One region of the Mycobacterium bourgelatii genome, then DNA from elsewhere that is predicted to be linked to it. Evidence: riboswitches for the same ligand, from Rfam matches in the RefSeq annotation. Region 1 holds a riboswitch; the other holds the start of a gene.
The links. Region 1 has a riboswitch for S-adenosylmethionine ahead of G6N68_RS16755 (metallophosphoesterase). Riboswitches for the same ligand answer to the same signal wherever they lie in the genome.

Region 1 (10,924 bases):
CGGGCGCTCGACGCACAGCTTGCCAAGCTTATCGACGGGCGCATTCAGGGGCGCGTGTACGAGGGTGATTTGCGCAAGGTGCTGCGGTACCCGCCTGTCGAGATCCTCCAAGAGCTTCCCGGTCAGCGAGTCTGGTTCCCTATGCCCGCCAAGTACGGGTTCCACATCGAGCTGCAACGGGGCGGTCTCGAGGTCAAGAGCTGGTGCGGCTTCGTCGAGGGGTCGGGCCAAGCCCACCTTGTGACGCCGGAAGGGACCGTTCTGGTCGATCAGGGGTTCGTCTGAGCGCCGGGTAGCCGCGTTCCCGACTTACCGGACGGCACGTCCGGGCTTGACCAAGTTCAACGCCGCGATGACTCGCGGCTCTAAGGAGGTAATCATGACTTTGACTGCTGCACAACGTGACCGTGCCTGTGGCACTCTGCTGGGCATGGCCGCCGGGGATGCCCTTGGGGCCGGATACGAGTTCGGGCCCACGCTGGCCCAAGACGTGCCGGTGGAGATGATCGGCGGCGGGCTGGGCGCCTTTGAGCGGGGCGAGTGGACCGACGACACGTCCATGGCGATCCCGATCGCAGAAATCGCCGCCACTGGCGCGGACCTGCGCGATGAGCAAGCCCAAGACTACATCGTGCGGCGCTGGCACGAGTGGGCGCAAGCTCCGAAAGACATTGGTAATCAGACCGTTTCGGTGCTCTCTGCGCTCGGAAGGCAGGGGATCTCTGCGAAATTCGCGCGTGAAGAATCCGCGGCCTTGCACAAGCGCACCGGGCGCACGGCCGGCAACGGTTCGCTGATGCGCACAGCGCCGGTGGCCCTCGCCTACCTTGCGGACGAAGAAGCCCTGGCCGAAGCGGCTCGCGCGGTCAGCGACCTCACGCACCACGACCCGGATGCCGGTGACGCCTGCGTGCTGTGGTGTTGCGCGATGCGACACGCCGTCATTTCCGGTGACATCGATGCACGAATCGGTCTGGACCGGCTGGACGCTGCGCGCCGCGACCTGTGGGAGTCACGCCTGGACGAGGCCGAGGCGTCGCCGCCGTCGCACTTCGCGGCCAAGAACGGCTGGGTGGTCGCGGCGCTGCAGGGTGCGTGGTCGGCGATCGTGAATACACCGATGCCGGTTGACGATTGCACTTCCGAAGCGTTCCGAGCCGATCGCCTGCGGCTGGCCTTGGAGGCAGCAGTGCGCGGTGGTCATGACACCGACACCGTCGCCGCCGTTGCGGGTGGGTTGCTTGGCGCCGCGTACGGTGCATCCGCGGTTCCCTCGCGTTGGCGGCTACTGCTGCACGGCTGGCCAGGATTGAGGACGCGCGGTCTAGTCAAGTTGGCAAACAACATCGTAGACAAAGGACAGCCCGACACATTCGATTACACCTACCCAGGGTTTCCAGAAGCCCGTCGGCCTGTGCGCCATCCGTACGACGAGAAGGTGTGGATTGGGGGCGTCGCCGCATTGCGAAGCCTGCCCGAAGAAGTCGACGCGATCGTGTCGCTGTGCCGGGTCGCAGATGAGTACCTGCCCGCAGGCGTGGAACAGCTCGACGTCCGCCTCATCGACGCAGTAGGCGAAAACGACCATCTCGATTTCGTGCTGCTCGATACCGTGCGGGCAATCGAGCAGTTGCGGGCCAAGGGTCGGACGGTGTTCGTGCACTGCGTGCAGGCGTACAGTCGCACGCCCACCATCGCTACGTTGTACGGAGCCCGCAAACGGTGCATCTGTATCGACGAGGCGTTGGCTGACGTGGTGGCGGTGCTACCCGGTGCTAACCCGAATCCTGAGTTGCGCGAAGCCCTCCGGCGGTTGCACCCGAGGCCCTGCGGTAGTTCCTGAGCACCGACTCTCACTAGTGAGTGGCCGGCAACACCCGGCAGGGAGGAGCCCAACGCCAGCACCGTGAATGGCCCGGACACTGGGGTCCGGCCACATCGGTGTCGGCAAGGGCCCTTCCCGCCAGCGGTGTCATTCGGGGAAACTGTGGTGATGACGAGCCCGACTTTGGCGTGCGATTGCCGCCTCGGCCGGGTCCGCGATGGATCTCTTTAAGCGTCGGTCGGCTGGCTCTGACGTGGGACCGACACGAAGTGATCCCGATCGATACGCGCCTCACCGGACCATCGATAGGCGGTCAACGCGCCACCCTTGACAGCGCTGAAGTCGACACACGCGGTGAAGTCCGTCCAGTCTCGTCGGTGCGTAGGCGGCCCCTGACGCCAGTAGTGGCCGTAGAACACCGGGATTTGTTCGGTGTAGAGGTGCGGTTGGTGCGCCGAGGAAAGTGGAGTGTCTGGCAACGGCGGATACGGCGCGCCGTTGGCGGTGCGGAATTTCCCGCCCATCTCGGCAATCTCGCGCAATGTCACGGGTCCGTCGTGCCACCACCGCACCCGGGCACTGTCGCGCTCTACGTCGTCCTTGTCGACGTAGGGTTCCTGACCGTGGTCGGTCAGGCTCACTTCGGGCCCCTTCAGCAGCGTTTCCACCGCTGTGTAAAGCGGGTCGCCCTTGGTGGATGCGCGCACCAGCTCTTCCTCGGTAGCGAATCGGTCGCCGCCAAGTTCCTCGGTGACAATGGCAATCGAACTGCTATGCCAGCACGCATGTACCACCCGAAGTTCACCAAGATCCAGCCACAGCGGCAGTGACCAGAACCATGCCAGGTAGTACTTGCGGTCCTCCCCGGTGACTTGATTGAGGAATTCTGCGTGTTGACGCTCGTTCTTGGCTGACTTGGGGTCGCTCGGATCATCGTGGGGGCGAAGGTATTTCCCTGATCCCGGGGGCCACTCGGTGTCGTAGGCCAGTGCGTTGAACTCGTGGTTGCCCAAAACCATCTGGGCGCTGCCGGCATCGACCATGGCCTTCACCGTTTCAAGGACTCGAAGTTGCTCGGGTCCGCGGTCGATCAGATCACCGACAAAGATCGCTGTCCGGTATAGATGCCGGAAAGGGCCACCGGCGTGGTCCCGCTTGTAGCCCAACGTATTCAGCAGAGCTTCCAGTTCTGCTGCACACCCGTGCACGTCGCCGATGATGTCGTAGCCTTGTTGCGAACGGTTCATTCTGCACTCCCTCTGCGCCCGCTCCGGGCGCGTACTCGCCCCTCTTATCCGCACCGGTTGGGGCGGATCGCTTCGTCATCCGAGCCACCCGTGAGCTTTGGGGTTGGCGCACCGCCAGTCGGAGCTTGAGGCGGTATCTCTTGAAGCACCTTCAGATTACGACAAGCCACCGACAATAATTCGCCGCTAGCAACAGACGGCGGTAGCGGGCAAAGGCTTCTAATCCGCCGTTGCCTCTAAGCGCTCATTCAGGAACTCGATGAGTGACGAGTTCAAAAGCGGCGCCTTCAGGCCACCCTCAGCCTGGCGGGCCCACTGTTTCTGCGCCCGTTCGACGACAACCTCGTGCAACTGATCTACTCCGATGAGCATCCCCCGCGTCAAGAAAATTCGTCCGTGCTGACGGGCCTCGCGGCGAGTTGGCGGGCGCATGGCATAACACGCAGGGCACAACCACAGGGCCTGACGTTCCTGGCGAACACATTGTTTGCAAATTGCGGCGGAGCAACAGTCGCACCCAACCAGGCGGTCGACGCAAGCGTCACAGACCCGTGCATGACAGTAGGGGCACTGCCCCCCCTCAGGGCCGAAGTGCCCCTCCCGGTCGATGATGCCGCTGTCGAGTGGCACTTGGGTGGTATAGCTGACCTGCCGCCCGTCCGTATTGCCGGGCATCAAGCGTGCCTCGTGTCGCCATGGACGACCACCTTCAACGCTTACCAGTTGTTCGACCCGGACGCCGATCGTTAGCGACGTTCGAGGCCCAGACCTCTTCACTCGTTGCTGCAGCAACGCCCTAAGCTTCGGAGGTAGTGTCCAGAGCTCCGGCACTCGCACTTGTGCTGTCGGCATCCATGCTCTTAACGCCTTGGCCGTCGCGCCTTGCAAGCTCTGACGGGGGGCGTATTTGGTAGAGCCTTCTGGGTGTAAGTCGACGGAGACGCTAGTCGCATTAAGGACCGTTGAGATCCTGACAGCGTTGGGATCGACAAAATCATCGACCTCATCAGCATCTTCAAGACCGAGCCAGCGGGCCAAGGTGGTAGCTAGCGGAGCCTGCGGCGAATCCGAAACTACGTACCACTTCAGGCTTTCGTTCGTACGAACGCCTAGTGCGAACAATGTTGCAATACTCACGATTGCGGCTTCGGCGAAGTTGGTCGCGGCATAGACGCGCAGGCGCGGCGATGGATTCCACGCTTCGGCTACCCAGGACAAGTCCTGGTCGGACTTCTCCCATCTCACTACTCTTTCGCTGGTGCTGGCCTCGGTCAGCGTGCGGTCGATGATTCCATACTCGGCGATCGCGATGTCATGTCCGAGGCGATTCCATTGCAGCACCAAGTCGAAGACTTGGGGATTCTGCGCGCGGTGAATTAGGTTTCTCACTTCCCTCGGCACTGCGTCGATGGCCTCAGGCGGATTGGCTATCGGCGCGAAATCCTCTGCAATCAACCGTGTGATGTCATCGTCGGCAATGGGGAACCAGCGTGCGTGCCGTCCACGTACGCCGACTTCGTCGACCGACCAGGAAGCGTAGAAGTACCGTTGCGACTGCACCAGAAAGTGCGGCACATCGATAGGTACCTCAGCGTCGAGGGCTTTGACGACTGGTTTGACTTGCACTCCGAGATGCCGGGAGGCGGCCAGCTGCAGCTTGTACGCATCGTCGATCGTGTTTCTACCGAGTACGACCCACCGCTGGATAGCGCCATTGTGAAGGACTGCTTGTTCGATCGCGTTGCCTCGGTTGACGAGAACTGTCGTTGCATTTGCATCGAAACCTACGAGGACCGTGGCTCCCTGCACCGCGAGTTCCGTTGGGAGATCGTATAACTGCTCATCAGTGGCAGGAGCCAACTCATCGCATGCCGGGCACAATAGACCGACGCGGCAGTCGCCGCACATGTCGCGGGCGCAGATGCGGCAAGGCTGCACCTGGGGGTCGCGGCCGCAGCCGGGACATGCTGCATCGTTGCAAAGCGTGCATGGAACTTCCGGCACTGCGTGCTCAATGGATACACACCGCCGGCACACCGATGCGGAACATTGCGAACAAGACACCGATGCGCGATTACCGATTTCGTCGCACGCGGGACACGCCCAGGTATTGCAGGATTCACACAATGCCGACGCGCCTGCTGCGTAGAAGTGCCCGTCACGGCAGACCCCGAAATCCCCTTGGCGGCTGGCGATGTCGTCGAGCATCGGAGCGACTGGATAGCCGTCAAAAGTGCGATAGGTATGCGTCGCAGTTCCGTGACCATGCCACGTCTCATGGACTTCGAAGCCATTCTGGACGACTGCCGTGAATATCAGCTGGATTCGTGCCATTAGGGCTCGGCCCAACTCTGTTGGCATCGCGTTGACCACGAATCCACGCGCTAGGTGCTGACGTACGCCTACCGCGGCCAATGATGCTGGTTGCGCAGGGACCAGGTCCAACCGGTCATTCGCGGGGGTAATCTCAGCAACTGGCTTGATCGTCCTGTCGACGAGTTGACACTCGGACGGTGTTGGAAACGGCTCAGCCATTGCCTGCGGTTCGTGCTGACGTTGGCCCACTCTTCCGCCCGGTGTACCGCTTGAGCGCAGGATGTCGAACCAGGCAAACTGGTCCTTTGCTGATGCCCCGTCGGGAAGAGCAATCCACTGCTCAGAAAAGTTCCCCTCCGCTTCGTCCTGAGCTCGCACCACAACCGCATCGTTTCTGCGTTCTACCGAGATTTGCAAGCCCGCGAAACGTGCCACCGCCAGTACTTCGTCCTCCGGTGACGGGTCTCGCCAATTTAACTGCGCAACAGACTCGTCCAGTATCTGCAACATGTCGTCGTCACCTACGACACTCACACGTCCGATCAGACGGTCCGCCTCAAGGCAGATATCGGTGAACTTGGAGCGACGGGTTACCACCACGGCCGGCGGCGATGGGGGAGCGACTTCGGCGCGAAGTTTCTCAAGAAGCCCGGTCAATTTCAGAGCACCTTCACCGCTCACTGTGGGCGCATCGTAATCAGGTATGTCGTCAATGGCGTCACAGTCGAGAGCGGACCCGGCGCCGTGTTCGACCCCGAGTTCGACCGCGACAGTGCTAAGGCTCCGCAACAACAGCGTGTCTTGATTTGGGGAAACCGTCCGTTCAGTGTGGTCGTGAAAGACCAATCCACTGTCAGGGGATAGATCATTGCGTAATGCATACGAGCGCAATCGCGCTCGATGCTGGTCGGCGACATCCTCATCGCGCACGATCAGTTGGCGACTAGAACCGTCGGGGCGTACTAGCTCAGCGAAGCGCTCGCCTACTAGCAGTGTCGTGTCGTCGTGCAAGCGCCAGGCAATCGCAAACCTGGTGTCACGTTCTGGTGCCCGGTCCGGCCAATTGCACCGCAGACATAGCCCGCCAGCCTCTGCCCTACACGAGCCGCAGACCGATGAGCCGCACAGCGGACAGTCCGCGAAGATGGCGTCCGCCCCGCACGCGGCGCAGCGGTCATATTCACACGAGTCGCAATGGGTGGCTTCGGTTTCGTCGATCCAGTGGGCATCGGAACAAAGAGCGAGCACGTTGATGGGCTCACCGGAGGCATCACTTTCGACGAGTGGTGGCTCGGTCAGGCCCCATTCGTAGGTCAGAGTTCCTTCGGCTCCGCCAGGTCCCGTCCAAACCTCTTCGACCAGCCAATCATCCTCATCAAGGATGACAGCGAGCATCTTGGCCCGGGCTCGAACATCGGGTGCTCGACCGAGTCGCTGCTCTTCCGAGGCTAGCGCTCGCTGCAGTCGGGTCTGATCTTCGTATGAAGCCTCGGCGATTTGTGCGTTGTAGCCCTTACGAATTCGATCAAGTTCAATGTTCCGCTCACGCAAGATCTGTTCGGTGCGTTCATGCCGTCGCTGTTCAAGTTGTTCGGTCGCCGCGCGCTGGAAGGCGGCGACAATCTCAGAGGGATCACCGAAAGCCGATGGTAGGCACTCGCCGTCCTGGAGCGGGCGCCGGGGCAACCGAACTTCGTTATGGGCTCCAAGCTCCGCCGTAATGATGTGTTCCGAAGTCTCGGCCTCGCCGATGGTGGCCCGGAATGTCGCATTTCCGCTCCACGTGCCACTGGGAATGAGCCTTCGCTGAGCAAGGGTGGTGCTCGGTGAGTGCCGAAACGGAGTGGGTCCAGGGTCGTCCGGAATGACTGGGATGGTCGCGTGCATGTCGCCCCGGACCCGGAGGAGTCCGAGCAGTTCATCGAATACGGGAGATCCGACAGCGCATAGCTCCGCATCGGGATGATGTTCCATGCCAATGCGATCAAAAGCTATGTGCAGCAATGTGCGCCCGCCAAGTTCTTCGGCAAGCTCCTCGTCGAACTGGACGGTTAGGAAGGCGCCTTCGCCATCTCCGGTGTCATGGATTACCTGTGCATCAAGTGCTTTCAGAACTCGTCGAACCCAGGCCTGCACTTTTCGCTGTCGTATGCGTGCACGTTCGGCAACCTCAGGTGCGAGTTCGGTGGAACCTGCCTTGGTCAGTCCCTTGCGATGCTCTGCGGCCGAAGCCATCCAGCTGCTAAGACCGGAGTCGGCGGCAATGAGGGTCGAGGCACGCTTGCGCGCGTCGATAAGTTCGGTGCCGAGCTGAGACAGCAAGCTCTGCATCCGGGTGTCGTCTGGGGCGAACAAGGCTTCCAGGACCCGCGATTCGAATGTGGCTGAATTTGAGTCGTCGAGTTCACCCAGGATGGTGGTCACTTGTCCGAACAGGAGCTCGAACATCCGAAGCTTCTCCGCCAGAAGCCGATATACGCTTTCGTCGACTGTGCTCCGCGCGTACAAGTTGGCGACAAAGACTTCGTCTCTGGGTTGCGTCAAACGGTCCACCCGGCCGATGCGTTGCTCGATCCGCATCGGGTTCCACGGAAGGTCGTAATTGAGTACACAATTGCAGAACTGGAGGTTTTGCCCTTCGGCTCCGGCGTCAGTCGAGATCATAATGGGTGCCTCGCCCGACTTGAACGCAGCGATAGTCGCGGCCCGTTCGCCGGCGGACATCGATCCATGGAATGCGGTCGCTCGAAGGCCCTCGGCACTGATGCGACGCAACAGACCGGTAACTGTATCGGTGTGCTGAGTGAAAATGAGGACTCGTCCGTGCTCGCGAATCCAGTCACGCGTGATTTGCAGAGCAGCGTTTTCACGCGCGGAACCCTGGATGTCCATCGCAAGGTGGCCAATCTCATTCAATGCCTTGCGGACCCGCTCGTTGGTGTGTCGCTCGGCCATGCGCAATGCTGTGGTCCCCATCGAAAACGGGCTGGCCGTCAGCCGCAACGCAAGACTGCGCCGGCGCATGGTGTCACCCGAATCGCGCATCACGTTTCGAAGCAGATCGGTGCACAACGCGTAGAGTTCACGCTCGCGTGAGCCGAGGTCGATCGGCACGTCTACCGGACGACGTACCACCCGGTCCACGCCGGCTTGAGCCCTGGTCGTGCGTATCATCGCGCTACTGATCAAGCGACGAAGCGCTGCAGGATCATTCGGCCGTCGAGGGTCACCGCTGCTCATGTACTGGCGTTTGAATGTACTTACCGAAGTGAATGTCCCTGGCCTCAGCAACTCGATGAGGCGATAGAGCTCCAGCAGGTCGTTCTGGACCGGTGTGGCGGTCAGGAAGAACGCATACCGGCAGGCGGTAGTCAACGCGGTGATGAGTTCACGCCTCTTCCGGGCGCCCGATCCTGCGGCGCGGTGTGCCTCATCGAGGATTACGATGTCCCACGGTCGAGCGGTGAGCTTGTCGATGTTGCTAGTGGCCAATTGCAGGCTGAGGATTAGTTTGTCCTGTTTCTGGATCTCATGCCCGCGGTAGGCCACTTGAAAAGGGAGATCGAACTTGTGGTCCATCTCCTCTCGCCACTGATCACGCAGCGGCGCTGGACATAACACGAGGACTCGCTTGGCGAGTCCGCGCAGAGTTAGTTCCTTGACGGCAAGGCCTGCCTCGATGGTTTTTCCGAGGCCGACCTCATCCGCCAATACGGCACGGCCGCGCAGTCTTGAAAGCGCATGTCTCGCAACGGCTTCTTGGTGTGGCATGCGATCGACGTTGGCGACGTCCACAGCGAGGAGTTCCTCGAAGTTGTCGAGGGTCGCAAGCTCTTCGCCCTGCAGACGCAGTTCTACGAGTTCTAGTTCGTCGAATCCGGCTGCCTTGAGTTGCTCGCCGAGTAGCTTGCTGGCCTCGGTGAGGAAGCCGACGGTTCTTCTGTTATCCGGTGAAAGGCTCCAGTCATATTCCGTGTCTGCGTGGAATTGTCGGTCCACAGTTGCCCGCCGGCGAGCTGCCTTCTTTCCAGCGTCAGTCTTTGGCAGCACTTCGCGAGGAAATACCCCCGTCGGGGGCTGAATGGTCGTCCCAGGCGGGAGCAGCGTCAGGCGGTAATGCTGATCAACTCGGCGCAGGCGGAGCAGACCACCAACTTGGCCGTAATCCTGTAGGCGTTCGGCGAATTGGTCGCCGTAGAGCTTTCGGCTGCGTCCGCTCCATTGAACGCCGCAGGTTTCGTCCTCAACCTCAATCGTGATTGTCGTGCTGTGCTCGGGCAAGCTGAGGGCCGTGCGCTCGGCGGTTGTCAGCACGAGCTCACCCGACTCCAGGAGCTGATGAGTTAGCTTTTTTTCAATCATGTTGTTTTGTTGAAACTCCGAGTGTTTGGGCACCGAGGGGGGTTAGGACCAGGGTCTGGTATGGGCTTTGGGAATTCTCGCGAAGGACGGTTCGTCGCTCGACTAGTTGCTTGTCTATGAGCTGGCTTACTGCTTCGTCAAAGCGTCTTTCGCCGCCGCGCACGTGTCGTAATGCTCCGAACTGGGGACAGCTGAGGACACCCTGTCCGAGTGGTCGACCCTCACCAAGGGACTCCCTACCGAGTACCGCCGCGCGCAAGCTGGCTAGACCGTACGAGCCACGTCGGAATCCAGAAGACCACGCGACGGCTTGCAATACGATCAGTTCTGCGTTTACGAGCAATTCCGGATCGGGAACCAGGTGGTCAGCGACGGAAGACCACGGCGCCGGTTCCGGGTTGCACACGTCGCAGGGCATGATGCCCCGGCACGTACAGTCGGGAACCTGATCGCCGAAATGATTACCGACTGATACGCGTCGGCATTCCCAGTTGTGGGTCGCGTAGTCGATCATTGCCTGGAGCCGACGTCGTTGCCACTCCTTCCAGAGCGACGCCTGTCGGGCCAACTCGTCCCGCGGCGCGACTCTCGCAAAGAGTTCGACGCGGCGCAGTCTGCGCGAACTCGAAAAGGTGATCAAGCGATCGAGACTCCACTCGATCAATTGCTGTTCTAGCTCATCTGGGTCATAGCCACGCTCGTCTTTGAGTTGCTGAAAGTCAATCTGTAGCCGGACGTTTGGTCTTGCCCGATTGGCTTGGTAGAACAGCTCGCGGAATAGGCGTCGTTCTGCTTCCTGCTCCGGTTCCCGAAAGCCCACGTCGACCATGCCGCGAGCCGAACAGTCGAGGCCTTGTTTGAGGACCCCGACTCGCTCTAGCCGAGCTAGATGGACGTTGAGTTCGTCGTCGTCGACGTCGAGCTTGTCTGACATCTCGTCGACGTCGAACACCCGACTTCCTCCCCGCTCCGGACATCCCCACAGCGCGGTGAGAAGCCGCTGCGAAAGGTCGGCGTCAGCTTTGGATTGGTGGACGTCGATCAAGCCTCGTCTACGTGCGATATCGCCGCGCGTGTAGAGGAGCACACATTCTCCGGTTATGTCCTTTTGCCGTGCGGCTCTGCCGGCCTCTTGCGCGTATCCGTCCAGCGAGTCAGGTAGGTCGTAATGAAC
Region 2 (10,924 bases), 2.9 Mb from region 1:
GGCCGCCGGCCCTCACCGAGGTCGAAGCCGTACTAAACGCCGCCGACGGCGCCGTCCGCATGGTGACGCTGGCTCCGGAACTGCCGGGTAGCAACGCTGCGATCCGACGGTTCGTCGAGGCCGATGTCGTTGTCGCAGTGGGACATACGAACGCCAGCTACGAGCAGACCCACCACGCGATTGCCCTGGGCGCGACGGTCGGGACCCACCTGTTCAACGCGATGCCGCCACTGCATCATCGCGAGCCCGGGCCCGCGCTGGCGTTGTTGGCCGACCAGCGCGTGACCGTGGAATTGATCGCCGACGGCGTGCACGTCCACCCCGACGTCGTGCGCACCGTCATCCAATGGGTCGGCCCCGACCGGGTCGCCGTCGTCACCGATGCCATCGCGGCGGCAGGTTACGGCGACGGGGCGTACCGGCTCGGTTCAGTGCCGATCGATGTCGAATCAGGGGTAGCACGGGTCCGCGGGACGTCGACGATCGCCGGCAGCACGGCCACCATGGATCAGCTCTTCCGGGCGGTCGCTGGATTGGGCGGCGACACTGAAACCGACCGCGATGCCGCGCTGCTGGCGGCGGTCCAGACCACCTCGACGACGCCGGCCAGGGCGCTGCGGCTCGATCGGGTGGGCAGCCTCCGGCCGGGCTATGACGCCGATCTGGTTGTGCTGGAAGGGGATTTGCAGATACGGGCGGTCATGCGGCACGGCGCGTGGCAGACCGGCGCCTAGGATCCCCGTCCGCCCCGCCGACGAGGCTGCAGAAACCGTGAGAATGCCAGCGCCCCAATTGCTCCCAGCGTCGCGGCGGCAACCGTCTGACGCGCGTTGGGGCCTTGGCTGACCTCTATTCGCGGACTGATGATCGCGGGCGCGGGCGGGTCGACATGGCGGTCGCGCGGGTCCTCCGGTTCGGCCGTCGCGGCCCAGGCGGTGGCGAACATAAGCAGCGACCAGGTGACGAACGTGAACACCATGAGCCCCAACACCGGCCCGAAGGTGGCGCCCGCCGGGCTGCGCACCACCGCCTGCAGATAGATCGAGCCCAGTTGCTTGAACAACTCGAAGCCGATGGCCGCCATGAATCCCGCGCGCAGCGAGGTCACGAAGCCGGCCGGTTCGCGCGGCAACCGGGCGATCATCCACGAGAACAACAGCCACGCCACCAGCACCGAGACCAGGATCGAAACACCGCGGAAGATCTCGTCGAAGATCGAAAACTCAGGTATGCGAAGCAATCTCAGGACGGCCCTCATCGGCTTGGTCTGACCCAACGCGCTCAATGCGACGGTGAAAGTAATCACCAGGAACGTGCCGAGCATGGCCAGCAGATCCGACAGCTTGGTACGCACGAACCCGCCCGAATTCGTGGGTTGCAACCACATTTCGCTCAGCGCTTCGCGCAGGTGATACATCCACCCAAGGCCCGCCCACGCCGCGGTGGCCAACCCGATCACGCCCACCGACGTACGCGCATCGATCGCCGAATTCATCAGGTCGACCAGTTGCTGCCCTAGCGAGCCGGACACCGCGGATCGAATGTTGTGCTCCAGCGTCTTGATCAGCTGCGGATGGCGCGACAGGCTGTAGCCGGCAACCGCGAAACCGACCATCAGCAAGGGGAACAACGAAAAGATCGTGTAATACGTGAGGCCGGCCGCGAAGAAAGTGCCCTTCTGCTCGCTGAAGCGTGCAGCGGCGCGCAGCGCGTGGTCAAACCACGGATACCGGATCCGCCACCGCTCTAAGAACCCGAGCTTCGCGGCTTCGGTCATCGACCACCTATTCCTTGTGCCGTCACCTTCGCGGCAGGAAACCTAACCGATCGTAGACCCGCTGCACGGTATTGCTGGCCACCTCGGTGGCGCGCTGCGCACCGGCCGCCAGCACGGACTCCAGTTCGGCGAGATCGGCGGTCAACTCGTCGACGCGGGTCTTGATCGGGCGGACGTATTCCACGACTGCCTCGGCCGTGTCCTTCTTCAGGTCTCCGTACCCGCGCCCCGCGTAGCCCTCGACGAGCGTGTCGATGTCGACCCCGCTGACCGCCGACTGGATGCTCAGCAGGTTCGACACCCCGGGCTTGGCCTCGACGTCATAGCGGATCTCGCGCTCACTGTCGGTGACGGCGGAGCGAATCTTCTTCGCGGACCGTGCCGGATCGTCGAGCAGGTTGATCAGCCCGGCGTCGGTGCTGGCCGACTTGCTCATCTTGGACGTCGGGTCCTGCAGGTCGTAGATCTTCGCGGTGACCTTGGGGATGAGCACGTCGGGCACCACGAAGGTGTCCGGGAAGCGGCTGTTGAACCGTTGGGCGATGTCGCGCGCCAACTCCAGATGTTGGCGCTGGTCCTCCCCCACCGGCACCAGGTTGGTGTCATAGGCCAGCACGTCGGCGGCCTGCAGCACCGGGTAGGTGAACAGGCCGACCGTGGTGGAATCGGCCCCCTGCCGCGTCGACTTGTCCTTGAACTGCGTCATCCGCGATGCCTGACCGAAGCCGGTGAAGCAGCCCAGCACCCACGCCAACTCGGTGTGCGCCGGCACATGACTCTGCACAAAGATGGTCGCCCGCGCCGGGTCGATCCCCAGCGCCAGGTATTGCGCAGCGGTGATCAGCGTGCGGCGGCGCAGCGCCTCGGGGTCCTGCGGGATGGTGATCGCGTGTAGGTCGACCACGCAGAAGAAGGCGTCGTGGTCGTCCTGCAGCCCAACCCACTGGGCGACGGCGCCCAGGGCGTTCCCGAGGTGCAGCGAATCAGACGTCGGCTGTACGCCGGAGAAAATCCGGCTCGTTCCGGTTGCGGTGCTCATGATGCCCACGATCTTGTCACGGCGAATCGGGCCAGGACCGGACCGGATCCGGTCTGCTTGCGATACCGCCGGTACCGCATTTAGTGTCGGGAGAGTGACGACTCGCCCGCCCATTCACCTGGGGGCCAATGACGGCCAACGTGAACCAGTCCTGCTGCTGCACCCATTCCTGCTCTCCCAGTCGGTGTGGGAGGTCGTGGCCCAGCAGCTGGCCGAGACCGGCCGCTACGAGGTTTTCGCCCCCACCATGGCCGGCCACAACGGCGGACCACGTGCGGGTACCCACTTCCTGTCCTCCTCGGTGCTGGCCGACCACGTCGAACGCCAAATGGACGAGCTTGGTTGGCCGACGGCCCACATCGTCGGCAACTCCTTGGGCGGCTGGGTCGCGTTCGAACTCGAGCGGCGCGGCCGGGCGCGCAGCGTCATCGGCATCGCGCCGGCAGGGGGTTGGCACCGCTGGACTCCGGCCAAGTTCGAGGTGATCGCCAAGTTTGTCCTGGGCATCCCGCTGATGATCCTGGCCTGGTTGTTGGGGGCACGCGTGCTGAGCCTGCCGTTCAGCCGCCCGCTGGCCACCTACGCGATCAGCGCGTCGCCCGACGGGGTCGGCGAACGTGAACTGCGCGGCATCATCGATGACGTCGCCCACTGCCCGGCGTACTTCCAGCTGCTGGTCAAGGCGCTGATGGCACCCGGCCTGCAGGAGCTGGCCGAGAACGCCGTCCCGGCGCAATTGGTCATTTGCGAGAAGGATCGGGTCATTCCCGCGCCGAGGTTCAGCCGCCACTTCACCAACCACCTGCCCGACGACCACCGCGTCGTCGAACTCGACAACGTCGGGCACGTGCCGATGTACGAGGCACCCGGCCGCGTCACCGAGGTGATCCTCGACTTCCTCGACGACTTGGTAGAGCACGGCGCCGAAGCCATCGAACCGCCCGCCAGCTAGCTGACGGCCGCGCCGCGCCTACGTTCGGTTAGCCAGCGCCTTTTCCAGATTGTCCGAGATGGCTTGCATGAATTCTTCGGTGTGCAGCCAGTCCTGGTCCGGGCCGATCAGAATCGCGAGGTCCTTGGTCATCTTGCCGCTCTCCACCGTGCCGATGACCACCTGTTCCAGGGTCTGAGCGAACTCGACGACCTCGGGGGTGTCGTCCAGCTTGCCGCGGTGCGCCAGCCCCCGCGTCCAGGCGAAGATCGAGGCGATCGGGTTGGTGGAGGTGGGCTGGCCGGCCTGGTACTGGCGGTAATGGCGGGTCACGGTGCCGTGGGCGGCTTCGGCCTCTACCGTCCGGCCGTCGGCCGTCATCAACACCGAAGTCATCAACCCCAATGAGCCGTAACCCTGTGCGACGGTGTCCGACTGGACGTCGCCGTCGTAGTTCTTGCAGGCCCAGACGTACCCGCCCTCCCACTTCAGGCACGCGGCGACCATGTCGTCGATGAGGCGGTGCTCGTAGGTCAGCCCGGCCTCCTCGAACCGCTCCTTGAACTCCTCGTCGTAGATGCGTTGGAACTCGTCTTTGAACATGCCGTCGTAGGACTTGAGGATGGTGTTCTTCGTCGACAGGTACACCGGCCATTTCGCGTTCAGCCCGTAGGAGAACGTCGCCCGCGCGAAGTCCTGGATCGACCGCTTGAAGTTGTACATCCCCATGACCACCCCGCCGTCCTCGGGAATGGACACCACCTCGTGCACGATCGGCTCGCTGCCGTCCGCCGGCGTGAAAGTCAGTGTGACAGTGCCGGGTTTGTCCACCTTGAAGTTCGTCGCCCGGTACTGGTCGCCGAATGCGTGACGGCCGATCACGATTGGCTTGGTCCATCCCGGGACCAGCCGCGGCACATTGGAAATTACGATCGGCTCGCGGAAAATGGTCCCGCCCAGGATGTTTCGGATCGTCCCGTTGGGCGACAACCACATTTTCTTCAGGTTGAATTCCTGGACCCGGGCTTCGTCGGGGGTGATGGTCGCGCACTTGACGCCGACGCCGTGCTTCTTGATCGCGTACGCCGCGTCGATGGTCACCTGGTCGTCGGCGCGGTCACGGAACTCGATGCCCAGGTCGTAGTAGTCGAGGTTGATGTCCAGATGGGGCAGGATCAGCATGTCCTTGATCAGCTTCCAGATGACTCGCGTCATCTCGTCGCCGTCGAGCTCGACAACCGTGCCCTTGACTTTGATCTTGGCTGGGTTGGACATCTTGGACATCTTTTTGGACATCTTGGTCGCAGCCTCCAGTCCCTCCCCTGCTTGAGATTTGCTCGTAAGGCCAGCGTACTAGCGCTTACCGGGCCGCTCGGCCCTCGAATTGGCACCGACCAGCCGCCATGCGATAGGCTTCAGATCGGTCATGAGCGCCAGCGTTAAGCCCCGGCTTGCTGGCCGGCAACCCTCCAACCGCGGTGGGGTGCCCCGGGTGATGACCAGGTTGAGTAGCCACACCCAAGGGCTACACGGCAAGCGCGGGTCCGCCATGACGGGCCCCTGACTTAGAACAGGGCGGCGTGATGTGCACACTTTCTCCCCCTCCCGCACCTCGTGCGGTCCTGCCCACCATCGGTTCCTTCGCGTAGAAAGTGCCTTTTCATGAGCAGTGAGAGCAATAACCCCGACACCGATCCGACCGCGCATTGGTCGTTCGAAACCAAGCAGATCCACGCAGGTCAACGACCGGATCCGACCACCAATGCGCGGGCCCTGCCCATCTACCAGACCACGTCGTACACCTTCGACAACGTCGCGCACGCCGCCGCGCTGTTCGGGCTGGCGGAGCCGGGCAACATCTACACCCGGATCGGCAACCCGACCACGGATGTCGTCGAGCAGCGCATCGCCGCGCTCGAGGGCGGGGTGGCCGCGTTGTTCCTGTCCTCCGGGCAGGCCGCCGAGACGTTCGCCATCTTGAACCTGGCCGCCGCGGGCGACCACATCGTGTCCAGCCCGCGGCTCTACGGCGGGACGTACAACCTGTTCCACTACTCGCTGCCCAAGCTCGGCATCGAAGTCAGCTTCGTCGAGGACCCCGACGACCTGGACTCGTGGCAAGCGGCGGTACGCCCGAACACCAAGGCGTTCTTCGGCGAGACCATCTCCAACCCCAAGATCGACGTGCTGAACACGCCGGCCGTCTCTGAAGTCGCGCACAGCAACGGGGTGCCGCTGATCGTCGACAACACCATCGCCACGCCGTATCTGATCCAGCCGTTGGCGCAAGGCGCCGACATCGTGGTGCACTCGGCCACCAAGTACCTGGGCGGGCACGGCTCGGCAATCGCCGGTGTCGTTGTCGACGGCGGCACCTTCGACTGGACGAACGGTAAGTTCCCCGGCTTCACCACCCCGGACCCCAGCTACCACGGCGTGGTGTTCGCCGAGCTGGGACCGCCCGCGTTCGCCCTCAAGGCCCGCGTGCAGCTGCTGCGCGACCTCGGCTCGGCGGCATCGCCGTTCAACGCGTTCCTGGTGGCACAGGGTCTGGAGACGTTGAGCCTGCGGGTTGAACGCCACGTCGCCAACGCTCTTCGCGTCGCCGAGTACTTGGAGGGCCACGACGACGTGGTGTCGGTCAACTACGCCGGCCTGCCCAGCTCGCCGTGGTACGAACTCGGAAAGAAGCTGGCGCCCAAGGGAACCGGCGCCGTGCTGGCGTTCGAACTGGCCGGCGGCGTCGAGGCCGGCAAGGCCTTCGTGGACGCGCTGCAGCTGCACAGTCACGTCGCCAACATCGGCGATGTGCGCTCGCTGGTCATCCACCCGGCGTCGACCACCCACGCCCAGCTGAGCCCGGCCGAGCAGCTGGCCACCGGCGTCAGCCCGGGCTTGGTGCGGCTGGCCGTCGGCCTGGAAGGGATCGACGACATCCTGGCCGACCTGGAGTTGGGCTTCGCCGCCGCCGCAAAGGCGAGCAAAGTCAGCGGCGACGCGCAGTCCGTGGCGGCCTTCTGAGGAACTGACGTGACAATCTCCGACGTGCCCACCCAAGCGCTGCCCGCCGAAGGCGAGATCGGCGTCGTCGACATCGGCTCACTGCGCCTGGAAAGCGGCGCCGTTCTCGACAACGTCAGCATCGCGGTGCAGCGCTGGGGTGAGCTGTCGCCCACCCGCGACAACGTCGTGGTTGTCCTGCACGCCCTCACCGGCGACTCGCACATCACCGGACCGGCCGGGCCGGGTCATCCCACGCCCGGGTGGTGGGACGGCATCGCCGGCCCCGGCGCACCGATCGACACCAACCGCTGGTGCGCCCTGGCCACCAACGTGCTGGGCGGGTGCCGCGGGTCCACCGGGCCCAGTTCGCTCGCCCGCGACGGAAAGCCTTATGGCTCAAGGTTTCCGCTGATATCCGTACGCGACCAGGTCGAGGCGGACATCGCCGCGCTGGAAGCGTTGGGAATAACCGAGGTGGCCGCCGTTGTTGGCGGGTCCATGGGCGGCGCCCGAGCGTTGGAATGGATGGTCGGCCACCCGGACCGGGTGCGGGCCGGGTTGCTGCTGGCGGTGGGCGCGCGCGCCACCGGCGACCAGATCGGCACCCAGTCGACGCAGATCGCGGCCATCAAGGCGGATCCGAACTGGCAAGGCGGCGACTACTACGACACCGGGCGCTCACCCGACGATGGCCTGAGCATTGCCCGGCGGTTCGCGCACCTGACCTACCGCGGGGAGGTCGAACTGGACACCCGGTTCGCCAACAAGCCGCAGGGCACCGAGGACCCGGCCCACGGTGGTCGTTACGCCGTGCAGAGCTACCTGGAACACCAGGGCGACAAGCTGCTGGCCCGGTTTGACGCCGGCAGCTACGTGATCCTGACCGAGGCGCTCAGCAGCCACGACGTCGGCCGCGGCCGCGGCGGCGTCGAGGCGGCGCTGCGCGGTTGCCCGGTGCCGGCGGTGGTCGGTGGCATAACCTCGGACCGGCTGTACCCGTTACGTCTGCAGGCGGAGCTGGCCGAGTTGCTGCCCGGCTGCGAAGGCCTGCGGGTCGTCGAGTCCATCTGCGGCCACGACGGCTTCCTGGTCGAGACGGAGGCCGTCGGCGAATTGGTGCGCGAGACGTTGGCTTTGGCCGATGGCTCGGCCGGTGCGGCCGAGCCGGCCGACTCGAAAGGCGCGTGTCCGCGGTGACCCGCTCCAGGCACGACCGCTCCCTGTCCTTCGGCTCCGCGGCCGCTGCCTACGAGCGAGGACGTCCGTCCTATCCGCCCGACGCGATCGATTGGTTGCTACCGGCCAGCGCGCGCGATGTGCTCGACCTTGGGGCGGGCACCGGCAAGCTGACCACCAGGCTGGTCGAGCGCGGTCTGGACGTGGTGGCGGTCGACCCGATTCCGGAGATGCTGGATGTGCTGCGCCAGTCGCTACCGGATACCCGGGCGCTACTCGGGACGGCGGAAGAGATTCCGTTGGAGGACAACAGCGTTGACGCCGTGCTGGTCGCGCAGGCGTGGCATTGGGTGGACCCGGCACGAGCGATTCCCGAGGTGGCTCGGGTGTTGCGGCCGGGCGGACGGCTGGGCCTGGTGTGGAACATCCGCGACGAAAGACTCGGCTGGGTACGCGAATTGGGCGACATCATCGGGCGCGACGGCGACCCGGTCCGCGACAAGGTGACGCTGCCCGAGCCGTTCACCGATCTGGAACGTCATCAGATTGAGTGGACGAATTACGTGACGCCACAAGCGCTTATCGATTTGGTGGCGTCGCGCACCTACTGCATCAACTCACCGACCGAGGTGCGGACCAAGACGCTGGACAAGGTGCGGGAGTTACTGGCCACCCATCCGGCCTTGGCGAATTCGGCGGGATTGGCGCTGCCGTACGTCACGGTCTGCGTAAGGGCAACGCTGGCCCACTGAACGGGCTGCGGGGCCGGCGGGGCCGACTTTCGTGGTCCACGCGCCTGCCGAGCGACTAGCATCTGCTCCTATGGCAGACCGCTGGCCTCTGACGGGTCGTGCGGAGGAACTTCGGCTCATCGGCGAGTCGCTCGGCGGTGGCGAATTCGGCGACCACAGGGGCATCGTTATCGCCGGTGCGGCCGGGGTGGGTAAGACCCGGTTGGCGCGTGAAGCCGCCAGTGCGGCAGCGGAAACCGGGTGGTCGGTGCGGCGGGTGGCCGGCACTGCGACCGGTCGGGCGGTGATGCTGGGCGCTTTCGCGCCCTGGGTGGACGCTGCCGATGCATCGTCGGCGGCTGTGGCGCGCAAAGTATTCGCTGAACTTGCCGATGGCAGCAACGGCGCGCCTTTGCTCGTTCTCGTCGACGACGCGCATCTGTTGGATGACCTGTCGGCACTGATCCTGCATCAACTGGTCATGCAGGACGTGGCGACCGTGATCGCCACCATTCGCAGTGGCGAGCCCACACCCGACGCTGTCAGGGCGTTATGGAAAGACAGCCTGCTGCGCCGGTTGGAGTTGCAGCCGTTATCCCGCATCGAGACCGACATTCTGTTGCACACCGTCCTCGACGGTCCGGTTGGCGCCGACGCCCTCGAGCGGTTGTGGAAGTTGAGCCAAGGGAATGTCCTTTACCTGCGCCATCTTGTGGAACACCTTCGGGAATCTGGCAATCTCGCGTGTGTCGACGGCGAATGGCGTTGGGCGGGGACACTATCGGCATCGCCGTCGCTGGTCGAACTAGTAGACGAACAAATTGGCGCGGTGCCCGAAGATATCCAGCATGTTGTGGATTTGGTGGCGGTCGCTGAGCCGATCGACCGCCGACTCTTAGCCACGCTGGCCGAGCCGCCCGCGATCGAATCCGCCGAACAACGCGGCCTGGTTGTGGCCAGCTCCGCTACCGACGCCCTGTACGTCGGCCATCCGCTGTATGGGGAGATCCGGCTGAGCAATTGTGGACCGTTGCGGCTGAAGAGATTACGCGGAAGCGTCGCGGCCGCGATGGCAGCGAACGATGGCGCCGACGTGCTTCGGCTCGGGCTGCTGTGGTTGGAGTCCGATCTTGCTCCGGACGCCGAAATCCTGACACATGCCGCGAAGGTGGCCGCGTCGCGGCACGATCTCGGACTGGCCGAGCGGCTCGCCCGCGCGGCCCTCGCCGTGAAACCCGTTCCCGAGGCAAAGATCTCACTGGCATACATCCTCTTTATGCAAGAGAAGGGCGACGACGCCGAGGAAATCCTGAGCAGTCTCGGGCCACCGGAGCTCGCCGGGCACGGCTTCTTTGACGGATCGGTCCTGCGTGCCACGAATCTGTTGCTCAACTTGCGGCAGCCCAACGAATCCCGCAGCGTGCTCGACGATGCAATGCGACTCGGCGATGCCGACCGCAACCATGTGCTGCGCACGTGCCGTGCCGTCATCGAAGTGATGGCCGCCCAACCGACCGCAGCGATCGAGACGATGAGCAGGGTCGACCAAGATCGGTTGGCCGGTTACGGGGTCGTCGGCTGCGCAACAGAAACGATTGCGTTGGGTGACGTGGGACGCACCGAAGATGCCGCTGCGCGGGCCAGGTCGGGATACTCAGAGCTGGCAGGCGCACCGGAGGAAGAGTCGTTTCACCGCTCCGGTCTCGGCGAATTTCACGCCTACGCACTGATGGCCGCGGGCTACGTCGACGAGGCCGGGGTCGTTACGGACGACCAGTATCGCCAGTACGCCGATATGCCTGGCATGTTGCGGTCGATGGCTATCGCCGCCCAGGGAATGGTTGCGCTCGGCAAGGGTGATCTGGCCGCGGCCCGGCGATATTTGACAACAGCTCTCGAAAGTTTCGGCGGCTCCGGCGAGACCTCCGGATTCTCGTATCGATTCAGAGTCCTGCAGACCGAGGCGCTGGCCCGATCTGGCGCCGTCGATGCCGCGCTAGCTTGTCTGGAGACGACCCGCCGAAACAGACATCCGGCATACATGTATGTCGAATCCGGATACCTGTTGGCGGAGGCGTGGGTACGCGCAGCACAGGGGCGAACCACGGATGCGCGCGAGATCGTTTCGCGCGCAACGCAATTTGCCCGCGACCACCACCAATACGCGCGCGAGGTCCTCTGTCTGCAGACCGGGGTGCAGTTCGGCGACGTCGACGCGGCCACCCGACTCGAGGAACTGGCCACTCTGGTCGAAGGCCCGCGAGCGC

Region 2: it holds a riboswitch for S-adenosylmethionine, as region 1 does, so the genes downstream of both, G6N68_RS04270 (bifunctional o-acetylhomoserine/o-acetylserine sulfhydrylase) here and G6N68_RS16755 (metallophosphoesterase) in region 1, are expected to answer to the same signal.

Annotation. Positions count from the first base shown of each region.
Region 1 is NZ_BLKZ01000001.1:3,854,272-3,865,195, reverse strand. It holds gene G6N68_RS16765 (ankyrin repeat domain-containing protein) at 1-285, shown strand, start outside; gene G6N68_RS16760 (ADP-ribosylglycohydrolase family protein) at 380-1,843, shown strand; gene G6N68_RS16755 (metallophosphoesterase) at 2,053-3,072, opposite strand; SAM riboswitch class IV at 3,108-3,218, opposite strand; gene G6N68_RS16750 (DEAD/DEAH box helicase) at 3,292-9,750, opposite strand; gene G6N68_RS16745 (RecQ family ATP-dependent DNA helicase) at 9,743-10,924, opposite strand, start outside.
Region 2 is NZ_BLKZ01000001.1:942,461-953,384, reverse strand. It holds gene nagA (N-acetylglucosamine-6-phosphate deacetylase) at 1-734, shown strand, start outside; gene yhjD (inner membrane protein YhjD) at 731-1,777, opposite strand; gene trpS (tryptophan--tRNA ligase) at 1,800-2,816, opposite strand; gene ephH (epoxide hydrolase EphH) at 2,968-3,768, shown strand; gene G6N68_RS04275 (NADP-dependent isocitrate dehydrogenase) at 3,787-5,022, opposite strand; SAM riboswitch class IV at 5,170-5,292, shown strand; gene G6N68_RS04270 (bifunctional o-acetylhomoserine/o-acetylserine sulfhydrylase) at 5,410-6,768, shown strand; gene metX (homoserine O-acetyltransferase MetX) at 6,778-7,947, shown strand; gene G6N68_RS04260 (class I SAM-dependent methyltransferase) at 7,944-8,678, shown strand; gene G6N68_RS04255 (helix-turn-helix transcriptional regulator) at 8,749-10,924, shown strand, end outside.